Regions from separate parts of the Lactobacillus sp. ESL0677 genome, predicted to be linked through region 1. Evidence: riboswitches for the same ligand, from Rfam matches in the RefSeq annotation. Region 1 holds a riboswitch; each other region holds the start of a gene.
What was found. Region 1 has a riboswitch for thiamine pyrophosphate ahead of thiM (hydroxyethylthiazole kinase). Riboswitches for the same ligand answer to the same signal wherever they lie in the genome.
Positions count from the first base shown of each region.

Region 2: linked by a shared signal. The riboswitch ahead of OZX76_RS00355 (ABC transporter ATP-binding protein) and the one ahead of thiM (hydroxyethylthiazole kinase) in region 1 are both predicted to bind thiamine pyrophosphate.
Region 3: linked by a shared signal. The riboswitch ahead of thiW (energy coupling factor transporter S component ThiW) and the one ahead of thiM (hydroxyethylthiazole kinase) in region 1 are both predicted to bind thiamine pyrophosphate.

Region 1 is NZ_CP113946.1:1,925,603-1,935,698, reverse strand. Features, by position in the region: gene OZX76_RS09410 (LiaF domain-containing protein) at 1-135, shown strand, start outside; gene OZX76_RS09405 (helix-turn-helix transcriptional regulator) at 271-477, shown strand; gene OZX76_RS09400 (hypothetical protein) at 480-902, shown strand; gene thiE (thiamine phosphate synthase) at 976-1,629, opposite strand; gene thiD (bifunctional hydroxymethylpyrimidine kinase/phosphomethylpyrimidine kinase) at 1,643-2,446, opposite strand; gene thiM (hydroxyethylthiazole kinase) at 2,458-3,246, opposite strand; TPP riboswitch at 3,327-3,428, opposite strand; gene OZX76_RS09380 (AEC family transporter) at 3,545-4,510, opposite strand; gene OZX76_RS09375 (malolactic enzyme) at 4,537-6,162, opposite strand; gene OZX76_RS09370 (LysR family transcriptional regulator) at 6,305-7,198, shown strand; gene tenA (thiaminase II) at 7,212-7,874, shown strand; gene OZX76_RS09360 (EamA family transporter) at 7,985-8,893, shown strand.
Region 2 is NZ_CP113946.1:62,480-72,575, reverse strand. Features, by position in the region: gene OZX76_RS00360 (AraC family transcriptional regulator) at 57-995, opposite strand; TPP riboswitch at 1,119-1,208, shown strand; gene OZX76_RS00355 (ABC transporter ATP-binding protein) at 1,254-2,612, shown strand; gene OZX76_RS00350 (energy-coupling factor transporter transmembrane component T) at 2,622-3,275, shown strand; gene rlmH (23S rRNA (pseudouridine(1915)-N(3))-methyltransferase RlmH) at 3,536-4,015, opposite strand; gene OZX76_RS00340 (trypsin-like peptidase domain-containing protein) at 4,508-5,725, opposite strand; gene OZX76_RS00335 (MBL fold metallo-hydrolase) at 5,793-6,590, opposite strand; gene OZX76_RS00330 (two-component system regulatory protein YycI) at 6,605-7,429, opposite strand; gene OZX76_RS00325 (hypothetical protein) at 7,431-8,765, opposite strand; gene walK (cell wall metabolism sensor histidine kinase WalK) at 8,746-10,096, opposite strand, start outside.
Region 3 is NZ_CP113946.1:155,319-165,414, forward strand. Features, by position in the region: gene OZX76_RS00810 (ABC transporter substrate-binding protein) at 443-1,636, shown strand; gene OZX76_RS00815 (branched-chain amino acid ABC transporter permease) at 1,666-2,544, shown strand; gene OZX76_RS00820 (branched-chain amino acid ABC transporter permease) at 2,553-3,515, shown strand; gene OZX76_RS00825 (ABC transporter ATP-binding protein) at 3,515-4,294, shown strand; gene OZX76_RS00830 (ABC transporter ATP-binding protein) at 4,300-5,004, shown strand; gene OZX76_RS00835 (sugar-binding transcriptional regulator) at 5,180-6,130, shown strand; gene thiW (energy coupling factor transporter S component ThiW) at 6,213-6,725, opposite strand; TPP riboswitch at 6,781-6,870, opposite strand; gene OZX76_RS00845 (histidine phosphatase family protein) at 6,926-7,570, opposite strand; gene OZX76_RS00850 (matrixin family metalloprotease) at 7,594-8,205, opposite strand; gene helD (RNA polymerase recycling motor HelD) at 8,357-10,096, shown strand, end outside.

The sequences.
Region 1 (10,096 bases):
TCGTGGCAGGTTGATGACCAGATGTCGTCAATCTTCGGCGATGTTGAGATTAATGGCAGCTCTAATGGTGGCGGGCCAACGCTAGTATTAACCGGCAATAGTAAGTTTGGCGATGTCGAAATTAACTATGTGTAAATTAAAATATCTGTTCCTGATTAGGAATAGATATTTTTTATTTATGATTGATTTTTATTACCAAATGTAATAATATGAAGTTAGTTTCATATGAAGCAAACTTCATATTGAATATTGAATGTAGAGATGAAAATAATGCCGAATTTAGTGAAAAAATTGCGACTAGAGCATAAATTAACTCAGGAAGAACTGGCTGACAAAGTTGGGGTTACACAACGAACAATTATTTCTGTAGAAAAGGGTAAGTACAAGCCATCGCTATTACTAGCATATAAGTTGGCGTGCTTTTTTGGCATAAGTATTGAAGAGTTATTTTGTTTAAAAGAATATTTGGAGAACTAATAATGAAGAAAAAGTTATTACGAAACGCTGCGTGGCAATTAATGTTTTTACTTGGTGGTTTAAGCGAAATAATCATGGTAGTTCAGGATCATGATGGTCTTTTTATGATTAAGCATTTTATTTGGGCAGCTGTATGCTTGTTCTGTGCTTTAGGCTGTTATTTTAATGCAAAAGATATTAAAAAAGGCAAGCGTGATGAATGGGATAATGATGAACGTGATCGTTATATTAATAATATTGTTGGTGCGCGAGCGCTAAAATGGTTAAGCTGGTTGGCTTTAATTGTCTTTCTGATTTTTGCCATATTATATAGTAAATATAAGAATGATGTGTGTTTAGGTATTGCATGTATTTCAATCGTGTATTGGAATATCGGCTGGATTTTACAGGTGATTTTTGCAATTATTGAAGAACTAAAAAATTAATTATTGAATATAAATAAGACCTACTAGCATTTTTGCTGGTAGGTCTTTAAATGTGTATTTAAGATTAAGTATTTTATTGCCACGGTGCATCAAGCATTGCCTGAACGGTTTCATTAATATCGCTACTTTGAGCAATCATTGAAATTACTGCGGCACCAGCGGCTCCAGTATGAGCAATATCAGGCAGGTCTTTTACCGTGATACCACCGATAGCAACGATGGGATGCTCACTGCTGGTTACCGATTCGCTAAGACCATTAAGACCAATTACAGGGTCAGCATCAGCCTTGGATTGGGTCGCAAAAATCGGTCCGCTGCCATAATAATCAATCCCTGCAATTTGATTGCCAGCTTCAATTTCTGCTAAAGTCGAGCAGGAGTAACCCACAATCATTTGGCCGCCGACCTCGTCAATTACTTGTTGGATGGCTTCATCACTTTGACCAACATGGATTCCTTCGGCATTAACTGCTTTGGCTAAAGCAACATCATCATCAATAAAGAAGGGCACTTGATATTGTTGACAAAGCTCATGCAACTTGCGAGCCATTGGCAGTCGCTCATTATCATTTAAAGTTGAATTAGGTCCCTTATCACGAAATTGAAAAGCCGTAATTCCAGCTTCTAGCGCTTCTTTAACGATTTCCGGCAGGGTTTTGCCAGCAGGTAAATCTTGGGTACCACAAATAAAGTAAGCTTGAAGAATATTTGCATTAAACTTTTGCATTAGTTTTTCCTATCTATTTTGCCCAGTGGTTGAGTGGTCCGTGACCATGACCCACCTGGATTGTTTGTTCAATTGTCTTCGTAACGTATTTTTTAGCGAGTTTAACAGCAGCGGCTAAGTCATGTCCCAGGGCCAGCTGGGCAGTAATTGCGGCAGCTAAGGTATCGCCGGTACCATGTGTGCGCTTAGTATGTGTCCGCGGACTGCTAACCCAGAAGCTGGAGCCGTCTTCGAGAAGGGCAAAGTCGCGAACTTCTTCAGTAGTGGAGTGTCCGCCCTTGATTAGCACGTTTTTAACGCCCATCTCTTGCAGCGAGTGGGCAAGGTCGGGATATTGCTGCTGTGAAGTAACAGTCATGCCCGTTAACACCTGCGCTTCTGGCAAGTTAGGAGTTACTAAGTTGGCTAATGGAAATAACTCCTTCTTTACGGTTGTAATTGCATCTTCACTTAGCAGGTGGGCACCACCTTTAGCCACCATGACAGGGTCAACGGTAACTGGACCGAAGTCATATTTTTGCAAGTTAAGTGCCACTTGGTGGACGTGGGCAGCATCACCAAGCATGCCGGTTTTGGTTGCCCGAATTTTAAAATCAGCAGCTAAAGATGCACACTGCTTATCAATCATCTCAAGTGGCAGTAAGTGCGATGCCTGGACACCTAATGTGTTTTGGGCAGTAACGGCGACCACAACCGCAGTGCCAAAGACGCCTTGCATTTGAAAGGTCTTGAGGTCTGCCATAATGCCAGCACCACCGCCAGAATCTGTGCCAGCAATTGTCAGAACTTGAGGGAATGAATTAATTTCTTCTGCCATAAAATACTTCCTTAATCATAATCAGCAATCTTTTTAATATCAGCAACTTGTACTTTAGCTAAGTAGTCCATGAGGTACATCCCAAAACTGCCGGGGCCAACATCGGGATGATCTTGGACGACCAATTGTCCGATTGAGCCAAAAACAAGCGTTGCAGCTTGGGCTGCCTCGAAACGACTATCGGTTACTGCACAGAAGGCAGCGACAATGCTGGTTAACATGTCGCCGGACCCGACATGAGCTTGAAATAGTGGGGTACCATTATGAATGTGAACTACATTATTGCCATCACTAATTGTATCAGTTGCACCACTAGCAATAACAGTACAATGATACTTTTTAGCTACTTCCATGGTGATTTCGTCAAGGTTACCAGTGCCTGATCCAGCATCAATCCCCTTAGCATTCCATGCAAATTCACCTAAAGCGGCGATTTCTCCCGCATTACCACGAATCACACCCACATGGAAGTTCCATAATAAGTCTTGGGCAACATTAAGTCGATATTGGACAGCGCCAACAGCAACAGGATCTAGTACGATTGGCTTTTTGTATTCTCGAGCTAAATCGCCCATTTCCTTCATGTGCGCAATCTGTAATTTAGTTAAACTACCCATGTTAATCGCTACGGCCGAGGCCATGTTGACCATTTCGCTGGTTTCATCAATTTCGTTACTCATAATGGGCGAAGCACCAATCGCATTCAATCCATTGGCGACATCTTGAACGGTAACGAAGTTAGCGGCATTAAGAACAACGGGGTTCTGTTTGCGCAATTTATCTAATAATTCTAACTGCATAATTTTTCTCCTAAAAATAATTGAAGAAGTCCTCAGAGCCAAGCTAATAAAAAAGCTTTGGCACGTAGTTGTGTCAAAGCAATAGGTAGTTGACACGTTCCTCGCGCAAGTATTAGCTTACAGGTTCAAAGGGTCTGAAACGTTGTTTCATCTCAGCCTAAAAGGCCCCCCTCGTGTTATCGCTTCCAATTATACCGATTTTTAATGAAGAATACAATGCTAAGTTAGTGGCGGTATTAAAGCTAAAAAAATAAAGGCCAAGCTAGTGATGACAGCTTGGCCTTTATTCTTTTAATTGTTAGATAAATTGTAAAATCGTCATCAAAATTGGCACTACAATAATGAAGAGAATTGTACTTTCGACAACAATGTTGGTTGCGTATTTAACATCGCCGTGTGATTCGTTAGCTAAAATTGGTAAAACAGCTAACATTGGCGTTGCTGATTGCACAACTAGGGTTTGCCGCATCAAGCTTGGCAGGTTGAAGCCAGCATTCATTCCAATTTTAATTAAAATAATTAAAACGATTGGTGAAAGAATGAACCGACCAATCAAGGCCAAGATTGAATCACGATCGAACTTGACGTTCTTAATCCCGGCGTCATGCAGGACAATCCCGATATAAACAAGTGAAAGTGGTGTTACTAAGTTCCCAACGTAAGTTAATGTAGAGTTTAAGAAGGTAGGTACAGGAATCCCTAATAACATCCAGACTAGAGCAACAATAAAACCAACAAGTGGCATTGGTAAAAGTTTTTTCCAATTAATTTTGTGGCTAGTCTGTTTACCCTTAGCAGTTGGGTCGTCGTTTTGAATTAAGAAAACGCCAAAGGCCCAAGTGGAAACGGTGTTGATAATGTAATATACCAAGAAGTAAGACATGGCTTGATCACCGAAAAGTGCCATGTTTAACGGCATTCCGATGAAAATTGTATTGGCATTAACCACGGCGTTCATAAAAATGCCGCGGCGGCCAGGACGGATTTTGAAGACTTTGACGCAGAGCCAAGCAATGATGTAGCCGATAATTACGCCCAATGCTGGGAACAATAATTCGGTTGATAATTGCAGCAGGCTACCACGGCTAAGGTTTTTCATAACGGCTGTAAAAATCGAAGCTGGCAGGGCGATTTTAGTAATAATACTAGAAATTTCACTACCAAATTTATCGTCAATCCAATTAAATTGTTTTAGTAAAAAGCCGAGAGCCATGATTAAGATAATCACGACAACGCTTGATACAGATGTCAAAAAGACTTGCATAAAAAGTTTCCTCTTTCTGTAGTTAATTAATATTTAGGCATCCATTTTGTTTCTTGAACGGCTTTTTTGGCGTCAGTAATTCCTTCACCTGCTAAACCTTGATCAATTGCAGTTTGAGCTACCTTTTCGGCAATTGTGGCTGAGAAACTGGTTAGTTTCGCAACTGGCGGCAGAACTGCAGCACCGGCAATAGTTGGATCAACAATCCCACCTAAAGCATGGCTGGCGGTTGCGACCATTTTATCGCTCATCAGCTTGGCCTTCACGGATATTGCTCCAAGACCAAGTCCTGGATATACTAGGGCATTATTGGCTTGGCCAATTTCATAGGTTACACCTTGGTATTCAACTGCATCGGCAGGAATCCCAGTCGCAACAAGAGCCCGACCATCAGTCCACTTAATTAAGTCTTCGGCTTTGGCCTCGGCTAATTTAGTTGGATTAGATAATGGGAAGATAATAGGTCTAGCTGTATGTGCTGTCATTTCTTGGACAATAGCTTTGGTAAAAGCACCAGGTTGTGTCGAGGTCCCAATCATAATTGTGGGGTGGACAGCTTTAACCACGGCTTCAAGGTTAGTCAATTCATCGGCATTAGCAAATTCATTGCGCGTTCTAGTGAAGTCTTTTTGCCCAGCAGTCAGCTCGGGGGTATCATCAAACAATAAGCCTTGCTTATCAACAAGGTAAAAGTGCTTGCGAGCTTCTTCTGGACTCAAACCTGCACGGACTAACTCGTCCCGCATCATATTTGCAATTCCGATACCAGCAGTCCCAGCACCAAAGGTTAAAAAGATTTGGTCTGTTAACTTTTCCTTAGAAATATTTAACGCACCAAGAACTGCGGCTAAAGAAACAATTCCTGTTCCTTGAATATCGTCGTTGAAAGTAAAAATATCGTTTCTGTATTTATTTAAAATGGTTGCGGCGTTTTCGCGACCAAAATCTTCAAAGTGTAACAAAACATGCGGGAAGACAGTTTCGATATTTTGGACAACTTCGTCGACAAAAGTCATGTACTGTTCACCTTGAATGCGGTGATGACGGTTACCCAGATACTCTGGATCATCAAGCAAGGTTTGGTTATCAGTACCGACGTCTAATACAACGGGCAAAACTTGGCTAGGGTCAACGCCGGCAGCGGCAGTGTAAACCATCAGCTTACCAATGGCGATGTCAATGCCGTTAACGCCCCAGTCGCCAATACCTAAAATGCCTTGAGCATCGGTTGCAACAATTAAACGAATATCGCGACCTGCTGCAGCGTTGGTTAGGGCTGCTGTGATATTTGCCGCATCGTCAATTGATAAAAAAGCCGCATTTTGCGGGTTAGTAAACAATTGACCATATTGCTCAATTGAGTCGGCAACAGTGGGATCGTAAACGATTGGCATAAATTCAACAATATGTTGTCCCATCAAGTAAAAGAATAACGTCCGGTTCTCGTTGAAGATATTCATTAAGAATAGGCGCTTCTCAAGAGCAGATGTTTTACTTTGAAATTGGTTGTAAGCTTGACTTGCCTGTTCAGCTAATGTTTGCACACGTGCTGGCAGTAGTCCAGTTAAGCCGTATTGTTCACGTTCTTGCTTAGTAAAACCAGTTCCTTTGTTTAAAAAAGGATTGTTTAAAATATTTTGTCCTTGTTCCATAATTGCCCTCCAAATATAATACAATAAGTATTTTTAATAGCAACAATTCTGTACTTTACGCGGGTAATAAATTTATTGTCAAATTTTGCTCAACTTATAATAAAATGTTATATGAGGAAATTGATTAAGGGGTGAGAGTAATTTGGATTCATTGAACGTTAAGGACTTGATGTATTTTTTAACAATTTTAGAAAAGCGCAGCTTCTCGCAAGCAGCTAAGGATTGTGGTGTGTCACAGCCAACGTTAACACTAGCAATTAAACGACTTGAGAATGATTTTCAGACTAGCTTACTGGTGCGAGATCATTCACACCAGCAGTTGCGGCCGACACCGACAGGTCAGCAACTAGCGCCGCATGCGCGGTCAATTTTAGCGGAATTAGATTTGACTAAGCGCGAAATTGCGCAGATTGAGCGTCAGGTAATTAGGTTGGGGTTGCCACCGATTATTGGTAACTATTATTTCCCGCAAATTTTTCCGGAATTATTTAAGGCGGGATTAACCAATTCACTAGAAACGATTGAGGCGGGCTCGTCACATTTGCAGGAACTCTTGGAATCGGGCGACTTAGAAATGGCATTGCTAGGTTCAATCGCACCAACATTTAATGACCAGTTGCATGTTAATTTGTTTGCCAAAACCGAGTTTAAGGTTGTGGTCGCACCTGAACATCCTTTGGCTAAACAAAAGTCAGTATCCTTTACAGATTTAAAAAAGCAACCGTTTATCACGTTAAGCAATGTTTTTGTTCACGAGCAGGCATTTAAACAACTATGTAAAAGAGCCCAGATTAAGCCCCGTATTATTTATAAAGCCAATGATATTCAAATATTGAAGGCAATGGTGCGGCAAAATTTGGGCATCGGCTTTTTAACGCAGACTGCGTTAAGTAAGACGGATCAACTGTGCACGGTTAACCTAACAGACCCTAAGCAGCCACACTTTTATATGTCAGTTGCTTATCGCAAAACTCACCGATTAACAAGTGACGAACAGCAGTTATTGGCAATTTTACGGCAAAATTTATGTAGTTAAGGAGAAGAATGATATGACAGAATTTACAGACCAATTGCACCAAGCGGCAAATAGTTTATGGCAAAAGAGTATGGTACACCCATTTGTGCAGGAATTAAAAAGCGGGGAATTACCAATGACTAAATTCCGTTTTTACTTATTGCAAGACAGGTATTATCTAAATGAATTTAGTAAGTTTCATCGCGCAATTGCGGCCAAAACATCTGATCAGCAAACTAAAGAATTTTTGCTTGCTGGAGCTCAAGACTTAAAGGATAGTGAAATGGCGGTACGTGAGCGCTTCTTCGAGCAATTGAAAATTACGCCGGATGAAATTGCCCAAACACCGATTGCACCAACAGCGTATGCTTACGTTAATCATTTGGACATGACTTTGGAAAGGGATGGAATTGGTCCAACAGTTGCGTCCCTTGTGCCATGTTACTGGTTGTATCAGGAAATTGGCCAAAAATTAGCAGATTCGGGGTCGCCAGTTTCCTATTACCAAGAGTGGATTGATACTTATGATGGCGATTGGTATGCGACTAATGTGAAACGGATTTTGCGCTTAACCAACTCGCTAGCTGATTCCAGCTCTGCAAGTGAACGTGAAAAGATGCAACTGGCATTTGTTCGTAGCAGTTATTATGAATTGCAATTTTGGCAGATGGCGTATAAACAAGAGCGTTGGTCTTAAAGTTGGCGAACAAAAAAGCATGAATGGTCATGCTTTTTTTAGTTGCTAGTTTAGCTTAATCGGGATTTTTGTTATTATAGGTAAGTTAAAATAAAAAAGAAGAGTTAGAAATGGTATCAGCTAAGAAGAGACATTTGTGGGCCTTTCTTGCGGGCTTAGCCTGTGTTATGTGGGGGATTTCGGGGCTATTTGCCAAGTCATTATTTAACATTAGTCCAGAAATCACACCAATTTGGCTTACACAAATGCGCATGGTGGTTTCGGGTGTGGTTTTATTAATAGTTGCTGGGGTTGTTGACCAAAAGCCGATAGCAACAATGAAAAATAAGCATGATGCGTGGGTAATTATCGCGTACGGTATTTTTGGCTTGTTGCCAGTGCAGTTGTTTTATTTTATTACCGTGCAAAAAGCCAATCCGGCGATTGCAACAATCCTGCAATTTATTGGGCCGTTTTTTGTGATGGCTTACTTAATCATTCGCCATCAGCAAACTCTGCGTATGTTAGATATGCTAGCCGCAATCACGGCATTTATTGGTGTTATTTTGCTTGCAACACACGGTGATTTCAGTCATTTGGCGATTACACCCGAAGTACTTATGTGGGGACTGTTAGCCGCAGTTGGCGTGGCAACTAACACTTTAATTCCAATTAATGTATTGCACCGCGTTTCTAGTTTGGTGGTCACAGGATGGGGATTACTCTCTGCTGGAATTTGTTTGACAATTATTCATCCAGTCTGGCCACATACGCATTTAACAGGACAAGTTTGGTTGTCCGTCGCTGTAGTAATTGTGATTGGTACTCTTATTCCGTTTCAATTGATGACTAACTCACTGCGATTCATTAAGGCATCGACGGCTAGCTTGCTTGATGCTTTTGAGCCATTGTCCGCAACGATTGGATCCGTTTTGTGCTTCGGCTTAATTATGACGCCACTTGATTGGCTTGGCGCCCTTTTGGTAGTTGCTGCAGCGATGGCGCTGAATATTACGCCTAAGAAGAAAAGAAATTCCTAGAGCTTGGACAATAGATAAAGTTTTAAAGATAAGTAATCATAAATTAAAATTTACAAACCAATGAAAAAAGTGTATTCTCCATTTTAAGGATACTGATATAGCTGGGATCTTTTACTGTATTCCCCACAGACGTGGGGGTGATCCTTGAGCCTATACTGCCATTGTTAGTTTCAACAAGTATTCCCCACAGACGTGGGGGTGATCCCGCCTAAATCGTCGAAACTGATAACATGGTTAGGTATTCCCCACAGACGTGGGGGTGATCCTGAAGCAATGAATAAATTCAGATACTAGATATCAGTATTCCCCACAGACGTGGGGGTGATCCCTAAGTAATAATTTGCTCAATATCTTAAAAGATGTATTCCCCATAAGCGTGGGGGTGATCCTGAAAATTAACGGGCTTAATCCAGACGGCAGCGGTATTCCCCACAAGCGTGGGGGTGATCCTGCGGGGCGCTACCTTTTAAGATAGCGCCTTTTGTATTCCCCACAAGCGTGGGGGTGATCCTTTATTTTTGGCTTCTTCTAGCTTGGTATTTAAGTATTCCCCACAAGCGTGGGGGTGATCCCTGGTACAGTGTTACTGCTAACTAGTTGTGTCAGTATTCCCCACATGCATGGGGGTGATCCGTTTTTGGTGAGGTTGTTGCTGAGGGTAATGTGGTATTCCCCACATGGGTGGGGGTGATCCTTTATAGTGATCGTCAAATTAAGGCTGCTTATGGTATTCCCCACAAGCGTGGGGGTGATCCTGCTGACGAGCCACCGTTCATGTCGCCACTGGCGTATTCCCCACATGGGTGGGGGTGATCCTTTGTACTGCTTACTCACTATCTTTGACACTTAGTATTCCCCACAAGCGTGGGGGTAATCCTATGAACCCTTGGATACTGGGACTAACGGCAGTGTATTCCCCACATGCATGGGGGTGATCCTGACATTGACGGTGATCAATGGGTAGGTATTGAGGTATTCCCTACAGAGGTGGGGGTGATTCTATGGTGTATTCTAAAAATAACATTCTGTATTCCCCACACTGGTGAGGGTTAAAAATTAATCCTATTAAATGTTGTGATTGAAGCAGGATAAAAATAACCTCTAAAAAACTAATCTGAGAAGTATCTATTTGCATAAAACAGCAGTCGATTACGACTGCTACCGGCAGGTGATGCACATCACTTCAGTTTTATGCTACCTTGT
Region 2 (10,096 bases), 170 kb from region 1:
ATTATTAAACTATAGTTTAGGTATAACAGCTTTTGGTTGCGCTGTCAATTATTTTTTTATTTCAAATTAATATTAGCCTGACGAAATAGCTCCGCACGCATTTGAACTGGCGTCTGATGATAGTATTCATTAAACTTTTTATAGAAAAATGACTTGCCATTATAACCAACCCTAGCAATAATCTCCTTAACCGAAATATCAGGACGCGCAAGTAAATTGCGGGCTTCCTGCATTCGCCGTTCATCAACATGCTCCACAAAGCTTTTGCCAGTTTTTTGCTTAACTAAACTAGAAAAATAATTTGGATTAAAGCCAAAATATTTAGCAGCTGCATCTAAAGTAATATCGGCAAAATTAGCATCGATATAGCTTTCAAGTGTTGCATTGGCAAAGCCCTGCTTTTTTGCTGGCGCTGCAGCGAAGTTCTGATTACGTACTGCCGCAACTAACAATAAATTTAGTTCTGCTTTAACTACACTCTCGGTAAATAAATTATGGCTTAAATATTCATCAATTATCTTATTCATTAATTGTGCCGATTTAGAAATTGGCGTTGACTTTAAATATAACAGACGATTAACCCGCAAATTGCTAATTACTTGCTTAATTGCCTGCTCTTCACGTGACTCCTGATTGGTAATATTTCCCAGGAAATATTGTAAATTATACTTAGAATTTAAATCTAACTTTACCAAAACGTCAGTTTTAGTTTGCTTTTGGACTTCATAATCACTTTTAGCTGGCAAAAAGACAATATTGCCTACTCCTAACTCAAAGTCTTGTCCGTGAATTTTAATATTTGCTTTGCCACCAGCCTCATAAAAAATCATCGCATTTGTTGTTTGATAACGATGGACACCAGTGTTGTGATTTTCGAGATAAACAGTAAACAAATCAAAGCTGCTACCCACTGCCTTTAATCGTAATTCATTCGTATCGCTATTAGTTGAGCTTAAAATACTAGCTAAATATTGCGCCAATTTGACTGCTGCCATAGTTTCACCTTCTTATTATTAGTTTAATACTTTTATTATATAGCAAAATCAAGATTCACTGGTATTTTATTTTCATTAAGCCATCATGACTAGACAAAAAAGCGGTTTTCATGTAAAATTGGTTTGATAACATTGGGGTGCCGCAAGGCTGAGATAATACCCGTTGAACCTGCTATGGACAATGCCAGCGAAGGGAAAATGAATGAACTTTTACGTCGTTAGTGCAGCTTGTCCTAGCGACTTTTTTAGTTGGTAAAAATAATGATTACAAGCAAAAATTTAACTTTTTCATACGATCAAAATATTAAAATTCTTGATAACCTTAATCTCGAAATTCCCACGGGGCAATTTTCACTGTTAATTGGACCTACTGGTTGTGGTAAGTCAACTTTACTTAAGGTGCTGGCCGGACTATATCCTAAATATGCGGGTAAAGTCAGCGGCAGCCTTAACCTCAACGGCTTAAAGTCGGCCATCATGTTTCAAAATGCCAGCGAGCAATTCACAATGGCAACCCCACGAGAAGAAATTATTTTTGCGCTTGAGAATTTACAAATTAACCAAGAAGATTATCACAAACGGCTGACTGCCGGCGTAAAATTTGCGCAAATTGAAAACTTGTTGGACCAAAAGATCAATACAATGTCCGGTGGTGAGCAACAACGTGTGGCCCTTGCCGTTCTCATTGCAATGGACATTGACTTATTCTTGCTAGATGAGCCCTTCGCTAGTTGTGATCCGCAAGCACGGCAATTTTTAATTACCAAATTAGCGCACTTGCGCGATCAAGGCAAAACGATTATTTTAAGTGACCATATTCTAAATGGCTACCAAAATATCTGTGATTGCCTCTTTCAGTTTGCAGGCCACCATGTCCAACAATTAGACAGCTTAGCTAAAGACAAACTACTCCAGACAAGTACGCACAAGAATAATTATTCGTTTGCTTTGCCTCAAAATGAGACAGCTTGTTTTACCTTAAACAAAACACAATTAACGCAGAACAGACGTTTATTGAATCAGGACCAGCTTAAGATTATTGCGGGTAAGACCACGCTAATTACTGGAGCTAATGGCGTTGGTAAAACTTCATTATTTAACGCATTGACCAAAATGCTGCCTTATAACGGCAGTCTAACCTACCACAATCGTGAAGTGCGCCAACAAGCAACGCGCAAATACTTATTACATGTTGCTCAGATTTTTCAAAATGCAACCGACCAATTTTTGAGTGTTACCGTTCAAGACGAAATTGACTTGAGTAAAAAACAGCGGACTAATGACTTTTTTACTGACGAAAAAATCAACGAAGTTTTAGCTGATCTCGATTTAAACCAGCATTTAGACCAAGTTGTGTATTCTCTTTCCGGCGGTCAACAAAAGAAGCTGCAAATTTTACTAATGTTAATTGCAGATCAAGATGTATTGCTGATTGACGAGCCACTAAGCGGTTTGGATCACGTATCAAGTCAAAAAGTCATGCAACTACTTAGGCAAAGTCAAAAAAAGCGCGAACAAACTTTGTTAATTATTAGTCATGAACTTGACGGTCTAGCTGATTGGTGTGATTACCATCTCGTTTTTGCCGATAAACAACTGCATTACGTGACTAAGTGAGGTATTTCCATGAATCCTAGTTTTAAGTTTATTTTAGCCTTAATTATTTCGCTTGAAATATCATTGAAAATTAGCTTGTCGACTAATTTTGCAATCATTATCTTGGCAATTATCTATTTACTAATTAAACGAATTAAATTAAAGAACTTGTTAATCCTGCTTTTAGTGCCATTCATTGCCGCATTTACAATTTTTGCAACACTTGAATGGTTCACACCAACTCCTAATCTATTTAATGCTCTGGGCTTATCCAGCCGGATTTACGTTTATATTTTAACTATCAGCTGTGTCACGATTAATACCAGTGCCGAAGAATTAGCACGTTCGTTTGAGCAGAACTTTCATTTACCAAGTAAATTTGCTTATGGTGTTTTAGCTGCGCTTAATATTGTTCCCCGCATGAAGCAAGCCGTTAAGCAAATCCGGACGGCTGGCATGATGCGCGGCGTTTATCTCAGCTTTTGGTCGCCAGTATTATATTTTAAAGCTATTTTGGTAGCACTCAATTCTGCCGAGAATTTAGCGCAAGGAATGGAATCCCACGGCTATCAAGAAGACGCCCACCGTTCCGTAATCATTGCCGTACCAGTGCGGGTACAAGATTGGGTTTGGAGTGCTGTTATTCTGCTTGCACTTAACTTAGCATTATTCATCTTGAAATAAAAAAATGTAGTCGTAATTCGACTACATTTTTTTAATTTACATTTGAACTATAAAATTCAAGGCAGCACCATAAAGATTGGCTGAATTATGATACCAACATGTCATCACCTGCGGCATAATCCGTGCTATTCCAAACTCCATCAATTTCTGTTCTCAATTCCGCAAAACTGCCTGCTCAGTAATGTGCTTATCATCATAAATTCCGTCTTAACAGTGGTACCACCAATATTAAAAACAACTAATTTCATTTTATCCCCATTTTACTTATGATATGGACTACCACTGTTAATCATAAAACCACGGTAAATTTGTTCAATGAGAACGACGCGCATCAATTGGTGCGGCATCGTCAGCTTGCCAAAACTAAGTAAATCATCTGCACGCCGATTAACAGCAGGGCTGGTGCCCAAACTACCACCAATGACAAAGGTAATATCTGAATGACCATAGGTTGCCAAATTTTCTAATTCACTGGCAAACTCTTCACTTGTGCGTTCCTTACCCTTAATCGCCGTCACATAAACGTATTCCTTGTCTTTAATTTTACTTAAAATCCGTTGGCCCTCAATTTTCTTAACCTGTTCCTGCTCTGCCTGACTGAATTTTTCCGGCGCCTTTTCATCAGCAACCTGAACAAGCTGAACTTTGACAAATCTACTCAATCGCTTCTGGTATTCAGCAATTGCATCCCTAAAATATTTTTCCTTTAGTTTTCCCACACAGACAATCTTGATATTCATAATTACTAGTTTATCCCCTAACTCCCAATCTTTCCACTTGCTTTTTCCACACCTGTGCAAAATTGAAATCTACATTTTGTGGTCTATTTTATTTATTTTCAGCTAACTTGTGGTTGGCAAACTTTTTTCTCTATTTTACTAAACTTTACCCACACACATACTTTTAATAGCCTAATTTCACAAACTAATCGGTCTAAAATACTATGATAACGGGCTGAACAATTGTTTGTGTAAATCTATTTTCACTAATATTTAAACACAATTAACAGATTATCCACAGGCTTTTAAAAGCATTCTCACATCTTTTATGCACAATCCACAGAGTTTTCCACAATTATCAACAAGAATTATCAGATAATTTTTCTCTTGACAAGCTCAATTACCGAATAAAAAAATGTTTCGCACAATTATTATTAATAAAAAAGCTATACTGCCGGCACAAACCGCTTAGTATAGCCTTTTTTCTTGTTCAATTACAGAATATTATCCTTCTTAATTAGCTTGCAGCTTAACCCGTAAATTGAGTGTTTTACCATTGCGATCAACGGTTAAATTGACGGTATCACCGACTTTATGATCATACAAAATACTGTGTAACGAAGCAACGTCTGTTACCGTTTTACCATCAACTTTAACGATAACATCCCCCGTCTTCATTCCAGCTGCAGCTGCAGATCCATTCTTGGTTACTGAAGCAATATAAATACCACTCTTCAAGTTAGATTTAATATTCAAATGCTTTCGATAACTAGCTGGAATGCCTTGCAGTGCGATGACCTTCACGCCAAGCTGTGGCCGCGTAATTTTGCCCTTCTTTACCAGTTGGTTAACAATTGTAACAACCTCATTAGACGGAATGGCGAAGCCCATACCTTCAACTGACGTTCCATCACTTGATTGAGCCAGCTTCATTGAGTTAATCCCAATAACTTGACCGGCAGAATTGACCAAGGCACCACCTGAATTGCCGGGATTAATTGCTGCATCAGTTTGAACAACTGTTTGCTGGTTAGCAGAAGAAGTTGTAATACTTCTAGCAGGAGCTGAAATAATCCCCTGAGTTACCGTTGACGCGTATTCACTGCCTAAGGGGGAACCAACCGCAATCACTGTCTGACCCGCCTGTAAGGTCTTAGAATCACCAAATTCAGCTGTCTGGGTAACATATCCAGAGTCAATTGCTAAAACCGCCAAGTCAGTAGTTGCATCTGTTCCTACAATCCGTGCATTAACCGTCTTACCGTTTGACAACATGACCTGCACCTTGTCACTACCAGAGACCACGTGGTTATTCGTTACAATATAGCCCTTATTACCGGACTTCATGTAAATAACCCCCGAGCCTTCACTGTAAGTTTGCAGCTTACCCTTTTTACTGCTGCTATCATCGTCGTTATCGCCAAAAATATCAAACAAAGAATTATTGCTGCTATTTGACTGCCGCTTCATATTAATTACGGATACAACAGCACCTTTAACATCATTATATGCCGGAGTCATCGTTCCACTAGTTTTGGCACTATTCTTAGAAGTTTTAGCACTATTAGAGCTAATTGTTGTTTGTGCCTGATTATTGTTCAAATTAGCATTATTAATTTGGTCTAAGGCAACATAAGAAGCACCACCCCCAATAAGTCCTGCAACAACACCAACAACAGCTGTCTTAACAAGAAACTTATTTTTACCATGATTAGTATTTGCGTTTTCCATATCATTATCTCCTTTACATATATTGCCTAATATACTAATAATTTTTGAAAAATTATCGTCTAAATTATTAAATTTGTACTAAATTCGTCGGCTGCTCTGGTGAAGTCAACTGAATTTGAACATCACTAGGTAGATTAGCATCCCCAGCAATCAACATTTTTTCAGCAGCGTTATAAGCTAATTTAGCCGTATTATTATGCTGACTGCGGTGAGCCAAAAAGATGTGCTTCGTCCGCGGCGTCACCACATCTAGCAAGGCTTGACCAGCTTCTTCATTAGACAAGTGACCCTCATCTGATAAGATTCGCTGCTTCAACCCCCAAGAATACGGACCATTACGCAACATCATGTCATCATAATTGAATTCCATTAAATAAGCATCGGCATCGGCAATCACGCTCTCAACTTTCTGCGACACATATCCTGTATCTGTCAAAAATACCATTCGTTTGCCACCACTTGTAAAAACATAATATTGCGGCTCGGCGGCATCATGACTAGTCGCAAATGCGGTCACATCCAAATCGCCAAATGTTTGTGTTTGTCCCGGCTCAATCGTATTGATCTGTTCCACCGGCAGCTTGCCGATTTTATTTGTTTCACATAAATATTGCCACGTGCCACTATTGCTAAACGCCGCAATCCGAGGATAGCGCCGCATCAATACCCCTAGTCCCTTGCTATGATCAGAATGGTCATGACTCAAAAAGGCCATATCAATATCCGCAATATCAACGCCAACCTGACTAAGCAGCTGTTTGGTTTTAACACCCGATAAACCCGCGTCCATCAAAATCTTATGTTGCTCAGTCTCAATCAGACTGGTATTGCCTGTTGAACCACTAGCTAAAATCGAAACCCGCACCTAACTTTTCCTTTCTAATTCTTTTGGACACTATAAGAGTTGCCTGACTGCAAAATTTGGGCAGTAAAGGCATTTACTCGTTTAACCGTAATATTTTTAGTTGTTTTATTTTCGACCCAGATTAACCATGTTGGCAATAAAATTATGCTGCCACGGACCTCTGTCAATTTGGAATAACCTAGCTTAATTTGCATAACACGCGAATTATTAACAATCTCGCGGTCAGTATACATCGCCTTAACTGCATGCCAGGCACTAATAATTAGTTGCGGCTCACGAACCGCGCTAATCGGTCCCATATAAGAAATCGTGTAATTGGTTATTGCATTATTACGCACATTAATCATCAATTGGGCATCACTAGCATAAACTTGGCCATAGTCAGTACTCTGAACGTAGCAGTAGGTATTCGAGCCCGACATGCTGGGCTCATACTTAAACTTAGCACCAAACGGGACGTTTTCCGAATCATTCTTAAAACTATTCAATTGCGCCAAGATTTGATGATGATTGCCGCTTAAGGTCACCTGCGTTTTGGGCGTTCCAGTTAAGATGTTGTCACTTTTTGAAAAATGAGTATTAACTTCAGTCAAGCTAGAAAGTTTACCTGACAAGTAGTTGCGCTTTTTTGCGGCAAGATAGTAACCCGACCGCTGTTTATGTGAAATATGCAGCGGCAAGTCAATACCATCAGCCCGCATTTCAGAGCGAATGCTGGTCGACTGTGCACCGCCAGTATTGCTTAAATTAATGGGCGAGCGCCAGATTTCAATGCCAAGATAAAGGTCAATCAATAAGAAAACAACAAAAAATAGCCATTCAATTCGTTTCCGGTCCATTTTATTGCGCTCCTTCCTTGTTGTCCTTATTTAAAGCCGTCAAGTCTTGCTTTTGCCATTCACTTAAGCTTTGCCAGCGATTATAAGCCTTAACGTAATAAGTTGGAATCAAATTAGCTAGATGGTCGTGGCTGTTATCCTTAACCATCCTAAAGCCAACGATAATTCGCTGAATCTGGTCTCTTTTAAGCCCCTGATTAGTTAATTCCTGCAGCACCGTATCCGTGCTTGGCAGACTACGCGTTTGCCCGTCAAATGGGATTGGTATTTGCAAATCAATATTGTTAAACGCCACCTGCATTGATTCTGGTGTAAAACTCGTCTTAATCTGCGGTGTATGCTGTTCCGCAAAAACAGGCAAACCTTCAATATAATTGGTATAACTGATTGCCATGCCATTGGTATCAAAGAAGCGCAAGTCTTGCTCGCTCAACCCCAGCTTGTGCACATAATCAACACTATCTAATAATCGCTCATGCATCGCTAAATTCTTGCTTTTTTCATATTTGGTATAAAGTAAGTCATGCTTCTTCGTGCCACTCTTAGGGATTCGCAGTTTGGTGTAATAATTAAGCGAATATGTTATCCAGCCCTTTTTACTTGAATGAGCCGTCACATTAGTTGTCCCCAGCAGTCGCGACACAAAGTACGAGTCCGTCTGATTATTAGTTAGGTAGCTGTACACCCGCCAGCGTTCCGCATTAGTATAAAAGACCTCATAATAATCCTTCAATCGCACTAGCTTAACTGGCGTCATGCTGTGTGCATGACTAGCATAACTGCGCAGTTTGGTAAAATTTGCCCGAGCCAAATCAATCCGGTACACAGTAGTTGTCTCATCATTACCTAGATAAAGCCGATTATCACTATTAGAAATAAAAACTCGGCGGAATTTTTTCCCATTTTCAAGCGTATTTTGCTTAGTAAACAGTTTGATACTAACCTCATCGGGAAAAGTTAGCTGAATATAGTCAGGAGCGTTGAGCATGCGCTCATATTTAGAGCGACTGGTGCTCACAACATTCAGATTTTTAAACTTAATTCCTTTTAATTCCTTAGCAAACTCAAGCGGCAAATTTTTCTTGGCATCATACAACCGGTAGAGCTGCCCATTTTTAAAACCATAAGAACAAGTCGGGATATACAGGTCATAAATCGAATTATTGAGCCGATTACGCGACTGCTGTGCTACGCTACTGGTTTGGTTAATATGACTAAAATACTGATCATTGGTCATGATAAAAATCCACAACACAATCGACAAGCTAAAGACAAGCAGTGTACCGACCAGCAAGAAGAAATCACCAAATTTAAACTTAAATTTCATCCCAATCATCCTCCTCGCTCATTGGTTCATACGGCAAGGCAATGTAGAAGGTGGAACCCTTACCCTCGCTGCTGTTAGCCCAAATTTGACCACGGTGGGCTGTTACAATTTCCTTAGCAATTGCTAATCCCAAGCCTGTACCACCTTGAGCCCGCGAGCGCGCCTTATCAACCCGATAAAATCGGTCAAAAATTTTATTAAGGTCTTCGCGCGGAATCCCAAGTCCTTGGTCAGTTATGCTTAAAAGCAAGCGATTTTGTTCCTGCTGCAGTTTAACCGTGATTGTCCCACCATCTGGCGAATACTTAATCGCATTATTCATAATATTATCGATTACCTGCGCCATCTTATCGGTGTCAATCTCAACCCACAAGGCCTGCGTGCCTAATTTACGACTAATGATATACTTCTTCTTGCCTTCTTTAGCATCAGTTTTAACAATTATGTCAAACCTGTCCAAAATATGCGCCACAAAATCATTAAAATTAACCCACTCAACATCAACCTTGGACACACCACGGTCCATTCGTGACAGACTAAGCAACTCGTTAATCATGCGAATCATGCGTTCAGTTTCTTCTTGCGTTACTTGCAAAAATTGCGGGGCCACGTTCGGATCCTTCCATGCACCTTCATTCAGAGTTTCAATATACGCGTGCAGACTTGTCAGCGGTGTCCGCAATTCATGCGACACGTTAGATACAAACTGCTTTTGCGAATTTTCATTCTTCTGCTGCTCGGTAATATCGTGCAGCACGCAAACACTCCCAGACACAAAGCCCGTTACCCGCTTAATCAGTGAAAAGCTGGCATGCAAAATCACTTCATCACGCGTCCCCTCGTTAAGCGTAATGACAATTCCTTTTTGATTCGACATTAAATCTTGTGAGATTTCTTTTAGTCCTAGAACTTCCGCAATCGGCTTGTTGATAATTGCTTCCTTAGTTTTATTTAAAAAGTTGAGTGCCATCTGGTTAACAACACTAACGTTGCCATGCCGATCGGTCGCTAGCACCCCATCACTCATATGTGACAACACGCTATCCAGCCGTCGCTGCTCACTCTCAGACTCTTCCTGCGACCGTTCAATGCGCACGGACAAAGTATTAAAGGCTTGCCCTAATTGTCCTAACTCATCATTAGAATAAATCTTCACTTGGCTGGAATAATCGCCATCGGCAATATTTAATGCCTGCCCCTGCATTTCCTCGATTGGCTTGGTAATCGCATGCGAAACAACTAACGACAATATCGCGCCTATCACCGCGGCAATTAACGATGTCACCAAGAACATAAAGGAAATATTACGCAAATTGTTAAATACGCCCTGCATTGACGCC
Region 3 (10,096 bases), 260 kb from region 1:
TTGATAATGCTTTTTGAGTTGTGAGTACAATGGATACTCGCTGTTATAATACTTATAAAGCCAGTATATCATAATTTTCTCAAGATGAAACTAATTATTACTATTTTTGTGTCTATAATTTATTTAATTAAATTAACCTTGACACTCGCTACCATGTTTCATATAATACTAATTATTAAATATAAATGAATTTTAAGGAGGTATTTTTAATGAAAATCGAAAGCTTTATTAAGCAAGATATTGAGATAAATGCCGCTCAAAATTTGTTTGCCTTGTTGTTGCACGGAAGGGCTCAACTTAAGTAATTACTTTCTCAGTAATTCTATAAGTTAAGCCCTAGTTTGCGTCTTAATGAATGGGGCTTAACTAATCAAGAAAAACCTCATTCATTAAGTTGAATGAGGTTTTTTAATTGGTAATTTTAGAAAAAGGAGCGAGAAAAATGAAACGAATTACTAAACGAATAATGGGTGCTATATCGGCAGGGACAATTGCCTTAATGATGGCTGGTTGTGGCGCCGCTACGAATACGAGCAAGGGTACACACCAAGACAATAAAACGGTCAAGATTGGGGTTAACATGGAATTGTCTGGGACAGCAGCTGGTTATGGTAATGCACAAAAGCAAGGGATTCAGCTGGCAGCCGATCAGATTAATGATGCCGGCGGCATTAATGTTAATGGCCATAAGAAAAAGATTAAGCTAATTATTCGTGATAATAAGACAACGATTGCAACGTCGGCTTCGGTAGCAGCACAATTAACGACTAAAGATAAGGTGGCAGCAATTGTGGGGCCAGCTACAACTAATGCTGGAACAGCAGAAATTCCTAATTTGACTAAAGCAAGCGTACCAAGTGTTAGCCCGTCAGCAACCGATCCGGGTTATACGCTCCAAAAGAATGGCAAGGTGCAACCGTTTGTGTTCCGGGCATGTTTTCAGAATAATTTTCAAGGACGCAGTGCCGCTCGCTTTGCGGAAAATAAGTTAAAGGCTCAACGCGTGGCCGTATATGCCGATAACTCAAGTGATTATGGTACAGGATTAGCTAAGGCATTTAAGCAAACTTTCAAGGGTAAAATTGTCGATAGTCAGACTTATTCCGAAGGTGACAAAGACTTTAATGCAGTACTGACTTCCTTTAAAGGAAAGAAAATTGACGCGATTTATGTTCCCGGTTATTACACCGAAGTTGGTCTAATTGTTAAGCAAGCACGGCAGATGGGTATTAAAGTACCAATTATCGGTAGCGATGGTATGGCTGACCCGAAGCTAGCGCAAATTGCCGGTGCCAAGAATGCAACTAACGTATACTACACCACGCCGTTTTCAGTTCATGTTGCAGCTAAAAATCCAACGGCTGTTAAATTTATGAATGCTTACAAGGCACGCTATCACACAACAGCGCCAACGTTCTCGGCTTTAGCTTATGATTCAGTTTATATGGTTAAGAAGGCAATTGAGGACGAAAAGTCCGATGATTCTGTCAAAATTGCAGCTGGTCTTGCTAAGATCAAAGACTTTGATGGGGTTACCGGTAAAATCACCGTTAACAAGACTCATGACCCAGAGATGCCAATTGCAATTGAGCAAATGACCAATGGTAAAGTAAGCAATTCATTTAGTATCGAATAATTTATTATCTTTAGAAAGGGCGATCCAATTTGCAAACAGTCTTACAGCAGATTATCAATGCCTTATCACTCGGGTCGATTTATGCTTTGTTAGCACTCGGCTACAGTATGGTTTACGGTATTATCAAGTTAATCAATTTCGCTCACGGTGACATCTACATGCTTGGCGCTTTTGCGGCCTACTATGTAATCAGTCTTTGGCATTTTAATTTTATTACGGCGCTACTTACGGCAATGGTTGTTGGCGCTGTATCTGGTGTCGTAATTGAATACTTTGCTTATCGGCCATTACGCAAGTCGCCGCGAATTGCGGTTTTAATTACGGCAATTGGAGTATCGTTTTTGTTAGAAAACGGCATGTCATATTTGTTGGGGTCAAATGCGCGTAGCTTTCCCCAAGTAATTGAGCAGGTCAACTACAATTTGGGCGGGGTATTAATTTCGAATATTCAAATATTGATTTTGGTAACAGCACTGATTTTGATGGTTTTACTGCAATTAATTATTAAGAAAACCAAAATGGGTCGCGCTATGCGGGCAGTCTCAGTTGACCCAGAAGCAGCTGAATTAGTTGGTGTTAATGTTAATCATACGATTTCATTTACTTTTGCTTTGGGTTCGGCTCTAGCAGGTGCTGCCGGAATTTTAATTGGCATGTATTACAACCAGATTGACCCGTTAATGGGGATGACACCGGGCATTAAGGCCTTTGTTGCTGCTGTTTTAGGCGGTATTGGGTCGGTTCCAGGAGCAAGTCTAGGAGGCTTTTTGATTGGTATTTTGGAAACCTTCTTCCAGTCAATTGGCCTGTCAGCTTACAAAGATGCGGTTGTTTACCTTGTCCTGATTGTAATTTTACTCTTCTTACCAGCAGGTATTTTTGGTAAAAATACTGAAGAAAAGGTTTAGGTGGCAGTATGAAAGCTAATTTAAAATATATCTTATCGTGGCTGGCTGTGATGATCTTGGGTTTTGCCCTAATTGATGTCCTGATTTTAGGCGGCGTAATTGATACTTTTATTGAAAACATGTTGGTTACAATTGGCATTAACATTATTTTGGCAACAGGACTGAACCTGATTATTGGTTTTAGTGGGCAATTTTCATTAGGACATGCAGGCTTTATGGCAATTGGCGCATACGCTACCGCAATTATTACGCAATATTGGAGTACAAAAATGGGCTTCATTATTTCCTTATTTGTTGGCATGGCTATAGCCGCGATTATAGCCGCAATTATTGGGACAGCAACGTTTATTAGGCTAAAAGGCGACTACTTGGCGATTGCAACATTAGGGGCTGCTGAGATTATTCGCAACGTCATTAATAATTTAAAAATCACGGGTGGCTCTAGTGGGATGTTTAATATTCCTCAGCTATGTTCATGGCCGACAGTATACGTTTTGGTCTGCATTACGACCGCTATTTTACTGAACTTTATTCGCTCACGTGATGGCCGAGCTATTAAAGCGGTGCGTGAGGATGAAATTGCGGCCTCTGCAATGGGGATTAATACAACTAAATGGAAGCTGGCTGCTTTTGTCTTAGGTGGTGTGACCGCCGCAATTGCCGGCAGCTTGCACGCTTCCTATTTACAAACTATTGCGCCAAGCGACTTTGGCATTATGGAATCAATCTCGATTTTAGTAATTGTTGTTTTGGGTGGTGTTGGCAGTATGACAGGCACCTTCTTAGCAGCGACTGTTCTGGGCGTTTTAGACACAGTCTTACAGAATTTCGGTTCACTAAGAATGGTTATTTATGCGATTGCTCTAATTTTAATTATGATTTTTAAACCGTCAGGGTTGCTGGGTAACTGGGAATTTTCCTTTAAAAACTTGTTTGCTCGGTTTACGAAAAAGAAAGAGGCAAGATCATGATGCACTTATTACAAGTAGACCATGTTGTCCGCAAGTTTGGTGGCTTGACGGCGGTTAACGACGTTTCATTGCATCTTGATAACCAAGAATTAGTGGCTTTGATTGGGCCGAATGGTGCTGGCAAAACGACACTGTTTAATCTTTTAACAGGGATGATTCCCGTAACTAGTGGAAAAATCGCGCTGAATAAAAGTTCACAGAGCTATGATTTAACTAAGACAAGTGCCACGAAGATTGCGGACTTGGGTTTGTCGCGAACTTTTCAAAATATTCGTTTGTTTAAGGATTTAACAGTGATGGACAATGTCTTAACGGCGATGACTAACAAGTATCATGAAGGCTTCATGACAGCTATTTTGCGACTGCCCAGTTTTTATCAAACAGAGCGCGAGATGCGAATAGCAGCAGAGAAGTTGCTGGCAATCTTTGACTTAACAACAAATGCTAATACGCTGGCTAAGAATTTGCCATACGGAACCCAAAGACGGCTAGAAATTGTGCGGGCATTAGCTACGAGACCACAAATTTTGTTTTTGGATGAGCCGGCTGCGGGGATGAACCCGGAAGAAACCGCGGATTTAACCCAATTAATCAAGTATATTCAAACAGAATTTAAAATTACGGTTTTGCTAATTGAACATGATATGTCGTTAGTAATGAATTTGGCGCAGCGAATTTATGTTTTGGATCAAGGGCAAATTTTGGCAACTGGGACACCAGAAGAAATTAAGGCTAATCCGAAAGTAATCGAAGCCTACTTGGGAGAGGGCGACGAGTAATGGCAATGCTAGAAGTGAAAAATTTAGTGGTTAATTATGGCGTCATTCAGGCGGTTAAGGGTGTCAGCTTTAAAATTGAGAAGGGTGAAATTGTAACCTTAATTGGTGCTAATGGTGCTGGTAAATCAACCATTGTTAAAACAATTTCTGGTCTATTAAGGCCCAAGGAGGGTGAAATTATTTACCAAGGTGCGGCGATTGAACACCAGAAGGCACCACAGATTGTGGCCGCTGGAATTTCGCAAGTTGCCGAAGGTCGACATATTTTTGCGGGAATGACAGTCATGGAAAACTTGCAAATGGGTGCTTTTTTAGCCCGTGACAGGTCGCAGACCAAGCAAAGTTACGATGAGGTGTTTGCTCGTTTCCCTATTTTAAAGAAGCGAAAAAATCAAGATGCGGCTACCCTTTCCGGTGGTGAGCAGCAGATGTTGGCAATGGGGCGAGCATTAATGGCAAGACCAAAATTGCTGCTGCTAGATGAGCCGTCAATGGGATTATCCCCACTATTTATTCAAGAAATTTTTACAATTATTAAGGAATTAAACCAAAAAGGAACGACAATTTTATTAATTGAACAAAATGCCAAACAAGCATTGGCAATTGCCAATCGCGGATATGTGCTGGCAACTGGAAATGTTCAATTATCTGGTACAGGAGCAGAATTATTGGCAAATCCTGATGTTCAACGAGTTTACTTTGGCGGTTAAGTTAGCAGATGAAAATAGGCATTCAATCTTAATGATGAATGCCTATTTATATGTAATATAACACTATATTTTAATATATTTGTTAATTTTAAGCGGGATTATGGTAAAATTATCAAGCTGAATAAACTTGAATTTATTAACTACAATGATAACAAATATAATAATGGAGAATTATATGGCTGATAAATATAATAAAAAGAAACTGGCACAGAGTGCGGCCATTGCCAGACTTTATTATGAAGAAGATTTAGGCCAATCCGAGATCGCACACCAGGTTGGGCTTTCAAGACCGACAGTTTCACGACTATTGAAATTAGCCCGTGAAACAGGAATTGTCGAGATTAAAATTTCTAATCCATTAATTAATAGTAACAGTTTAAGTGAACAATTATCGAAAAAATTTAATTGTAAAATTTCAGTTGTTCCTAGTAATTTTGATGGTGAATTAACAGCACTCAAGGGTGTTGGGGTATATACTGCGCAATATTTACAACAGCTAATTAAACCACACGATATTGTTTGCTTGGACTGGGGAAAGACAATTCATATGGTAACAAGTAGCTTGGAACAGCAAGCTGTTTCTGACGTGCAGGTTGTCCAACTCCAAGGCGGCATAAATATCAATAACGAGGAGACGTACGCAGATGAGAGTGTGTCTGAGTTTGCTACTGCTCTTGGTGCAACTGCTCACTTTTTACCACTGCCGCCGTTTTTTGATAATAAAACTACTAAGGAAATCGTGGAAAAAGATCGCTTTATTAATCAGGCACTGCAGCTAGGCCGCGCTGCTAATATCGCCGTTTATAGTGTTGGCACGGTGCGTAAGGACTTATTGTTGTTTCAATTAGGGTATTTTAATAAATCACAGAAAGAGAAGTTGCAAGAAAAGGCAGTGGGCGAAGTTATCTCGCACTTTATTGATTCTAATGGCGCTATAGTTAGTCGCGCGCTTGATGAACGGACTGTCGGCATAGAATTAAATGACTTGAAATCTAAGGATCACTCGATTTTAGTTGCTAGTGGAATTTTAAAAACGCCAGTTGTTTATGCCGCAATTAAGGCAGGCTATCCTAACGAGCTAATTTTAGACCAGGCAATTGGTCAGGACTTACTTACTTATCAATGATGACAGGTGTTAAATAGCTAAACGGCAACTTATTTTTATGGCCAAAAAAACGCCAGTTTTGTTAAAGAGCTGGCGTTTTAATTTATCTAAAAAATAATTGCTGAATTTTTTGAAATTGCTTTACCTTGATTAATTTTAATAAAACAATGCTGGCAACAACTGAACCGATAATGGCAGCGCCGATAAAGCGCGGCGTGTAAACAAACCAGTAGAGATTGTTAGTGCTGCCGGTAAACAAGACCATCACTGGATAAGAAAGTAGCGACCCGATAATTCCAGTGCCGATAATTTCGCCGAGGCAGGCTGCCCAGACTTTGTCGGTTATTTTGTAAAAAATCCCGGCTAATATTGCACCGAAGATAGCACCAGTTAGTGCCAGCGGTGGAATACCCATGATTAACATTCTGATAATCCCGCACAAAGTGGCCATAATGGTTACATAAATAGGACCCAGCATTGTGGCACCAATCACGTTAATTACGCTAGACATCGGCGCCATCCCTTCCACGCGAAAGATTGGGGACAATACTACATCCAGTGCAATCATTATTGCTAAAATAGTAAGTTTTTCCGTTTGTTTCCCTTTGTTAGTCATTTTAACTCCCAACTAGCCATACAAAAAATCCCATTCGCACCACAGCGAACGGGATTTAGCCTAAGTAGCCTATCCCTTGCGCTGGTATTGTCCAGATCAGGTTTATGGGTTTAATCTCAGCTTAAAAGCACCCCATAGACTTTATTAATAAATATTAATCTTGATTATACGCTTTCAGCAATATAAAAGAAAGCGGTAAATTATAACTTCATTTTATTATATGAGGTAACTTTTCTTTGCTTGTCACCCATGGTCATGATAGTAATTGACGCGTTACGCGGGCCCTCACTAACGTCAAAATCGCCAAAACGGTCGGCGATACTGCGAATGGTAAAGCCATGTGTTACTAGTAGAATATTTTCGGCACCATCAAGTTGGCTGATTAAGTCGAAGCCTTGATCAACGCGGTGCCAATATTCTTTAGCGTTTTCGGCATCGTGAAATGGATCGGCTTCCTTAATCCAATCGGTTGCTGTATCAATTGATTCATTCTTGAATAAGTCATAGTGGTTCTTGTAACCGTGAGGCCCACCAATCATTTGCCAAGCCATGTCACTGTCCATCCCTTCGAAGTAACCATAAAAGTGTTCGCGGAACAGTGGCGTTGCAAGATGCTGGATTTCGTCACGGTTAACATTGTGCTTGATGATAATGTCGCAAGTGTCGCTTGCTCGTTTCAAATCACTGGATAAGGCGATGTCAAACGGTACATTTTTAAGTGCTTCACCTGCCTTATCAGCACCAGCAATTCCGTCTTCAGTTAAAGGGGTATCACACCAGCCCTGCATCTTGTTGTAACGGTTAATATAAGTTTGTCCGTGACGGACGATATAAATTCGCTTCATTGCTTTTTACTCCTTCAATTTAATTACCTATGATGATAAATTTGCTTAACTTTAGCGACGTCTTGCGGCTCAATCGGGTAAATGGAGCCAGCAGGATACATGACGGACTTGCCCTTGTTGTGGTTAAGACCAATCGCGTGGCCTAACTCATGTTCGACAGTGTTGATAATCCGCTGATAAGTATAATCATACAAAGGATTTAATAGATAATAAACATTTAATTTTATTTTTGCCTTGTAAAGCTGCTTAGTCTTGGGATTGTAGGTGATACCTGTTAGGCCGGTGGCTTTAGTGTCTGGGTCAAACGATGGCCCAATTATAATTTGTGCCTGTTTCTTTTTATTAGTTTTGGTAAAAGTGAAACTACCAGTATCGTTCCAAGCACTAATGGCATCTTGAGCAGCCTGCGTTAATTCGGGATTATTGCCTAAGTTAATGTATACTTTAGCAGTCCTTTTTGGCCAATGACAGTTTTTGCCCGAATTTTTGGCGGTTTTTTGAGCTGGATGTTTAGCTAACACCACTTGACTTGGCGTATTAGCGGGACTAATAGCCGATACATAAAGGCTGCCTAGGGAAATAACAATCACTAATGCACAAGATAATTTACATAAAAAATGTAAAAACTTTTCCATGATAAAACCATCCCCAATACAGATGATTATAGAAGTAAATTCATCATTTTTCACTACTTTTTAATAATCTTAGTAAATGAGCCCCAAGAATTATATATTAAGTTCATTTCGTGTTAAAATAGTATGCAAGTTTTGAGGAATAGGTGACTTTATGGTAAAAGCGATGGATGAAAAACAGTTTGAACAGAAGCATCTCGATGTCATCTTGAAGATGATTAAAGAGCGGCGGGCAGAATTAACTGCGGCGATTAAGTCGGCTGAAGGTGAAGCGCGTAACTTAAACTCGCATTTCTTTGATGATGTTCGGTTAGATTATGATGGTTATTCGACCTCAATGGAAACGGCCCTTTCTATTCACCAGCAGCAGCAACTGCTTGATGAACGTGAGAATGCTTGGCAACACTCCGCTAAGCAGCTCGGTACTGTTCAACGACTGGAAAAAAAGCCTTACTTTGCCCGAGTAGATTTTAAAGAAGGCAGTGAAAAGCCAGAGACAATTTATATTGGCTTAGGCTCATTTGCGGATAAGGACAATCACTTTTTAATTTATGATTGGCGGGCGCCGATTTCTTCCATTTATTATGATGGCAAGCTGGGGCAAGTTTCGTATCTGTCACCAGATGGTGAAATTACCGTTGATATGACAAAAAAGCGCCAGTTTATGATTGAAGATGGCCAGATTGTAAACATGTTTGATACCGATGAGTCAATCGGCGATCAGATGCTCTTAGAGGTGCTGGGAGAAAAGTCCAGCACGCAAATGAAGTCAATTGTGACGACGATTCAGCGTGAGCAAAATAAAATTATTAGAAATACCAGTGCTGATTTGTTGTTTGTTCAAGGAGCTGCTGGGTCAGGCAAGACTTCCGCAATTTTACAGCGGATTGCGTACTTGCTTTATCGCTATCGTGGTAATTTGACCAGTAGCGATGTAATTATGTTTAGTCCCAACCAATTATTTAATGACTATATTAAAAATGTCCTTCCAGAAATGGGTGAACAAAATATGGTCCAAATGACTTATTGGCAGTTTGTGGCTCGGCGATTGCCGGGAATGAACGTGGAAAACCTATTTGATCAATTTGAGGATCAAAATGCAGATACGGCAATCGGCAAGTTTAAGGATTCGACAGCTTTCTTTAAACTGGTAACGCGTTATGCCAAGCATTTGAATAAGCGCGGCGTTGTCTTTAAGGACATCTTTTTCCGGAACAAGAAGCGGCCATTTTTTGCTAAAGATAAAATAAATGAGATTTACTATTCATACAATTCTAACTATAATTTAAGTAATCGAATTGACGCAACGCGTGAAGAACTGATTAAGACACTTAACCGCAAGATTAATACGGAAACTAAAAAGGCTTGGGTGTCCGAAACAATTGAAAGTCTGAGTAAGGAGCAATTGAATGCTCTTTATGATCGCCCAGACCAAGAATTTGATTCCGAAGAAAAAGAAGAAAAATTCTTGGGCCGCAAGATTGTAATTAAGGCCTTGGGTAAGGTTTACCAGCAAATTCGGCATAATAATTTCATTAATATGCGCGCGCAATACCTGAGTTTTTTGCGCGCGGTACCCAAAATGACCGACCTTAATAAGTGGCAAATTAGTGCTACTGATTGGGCGAAGCACGTTGAAGATGTGAAGGCCAGCTTTATGAAGCATTACATTCACATGAATGATGTTTCGGCATACTTGTATTTGTATGATTTAATTACCGGTCGCCACGTTAATTATGAGATGCGTTACACCTTTATTGATGAAATTCAGGATTATACGCCGTTTCAACTGTGTTATTTGAAGTATAATTTCCCGCGGGCAAAATTCACGATGCTCGGCGATTTGAACCAGGCGATTTTTACTAAAGATGAAAGTCGCAGTCTGTTAAAGCAG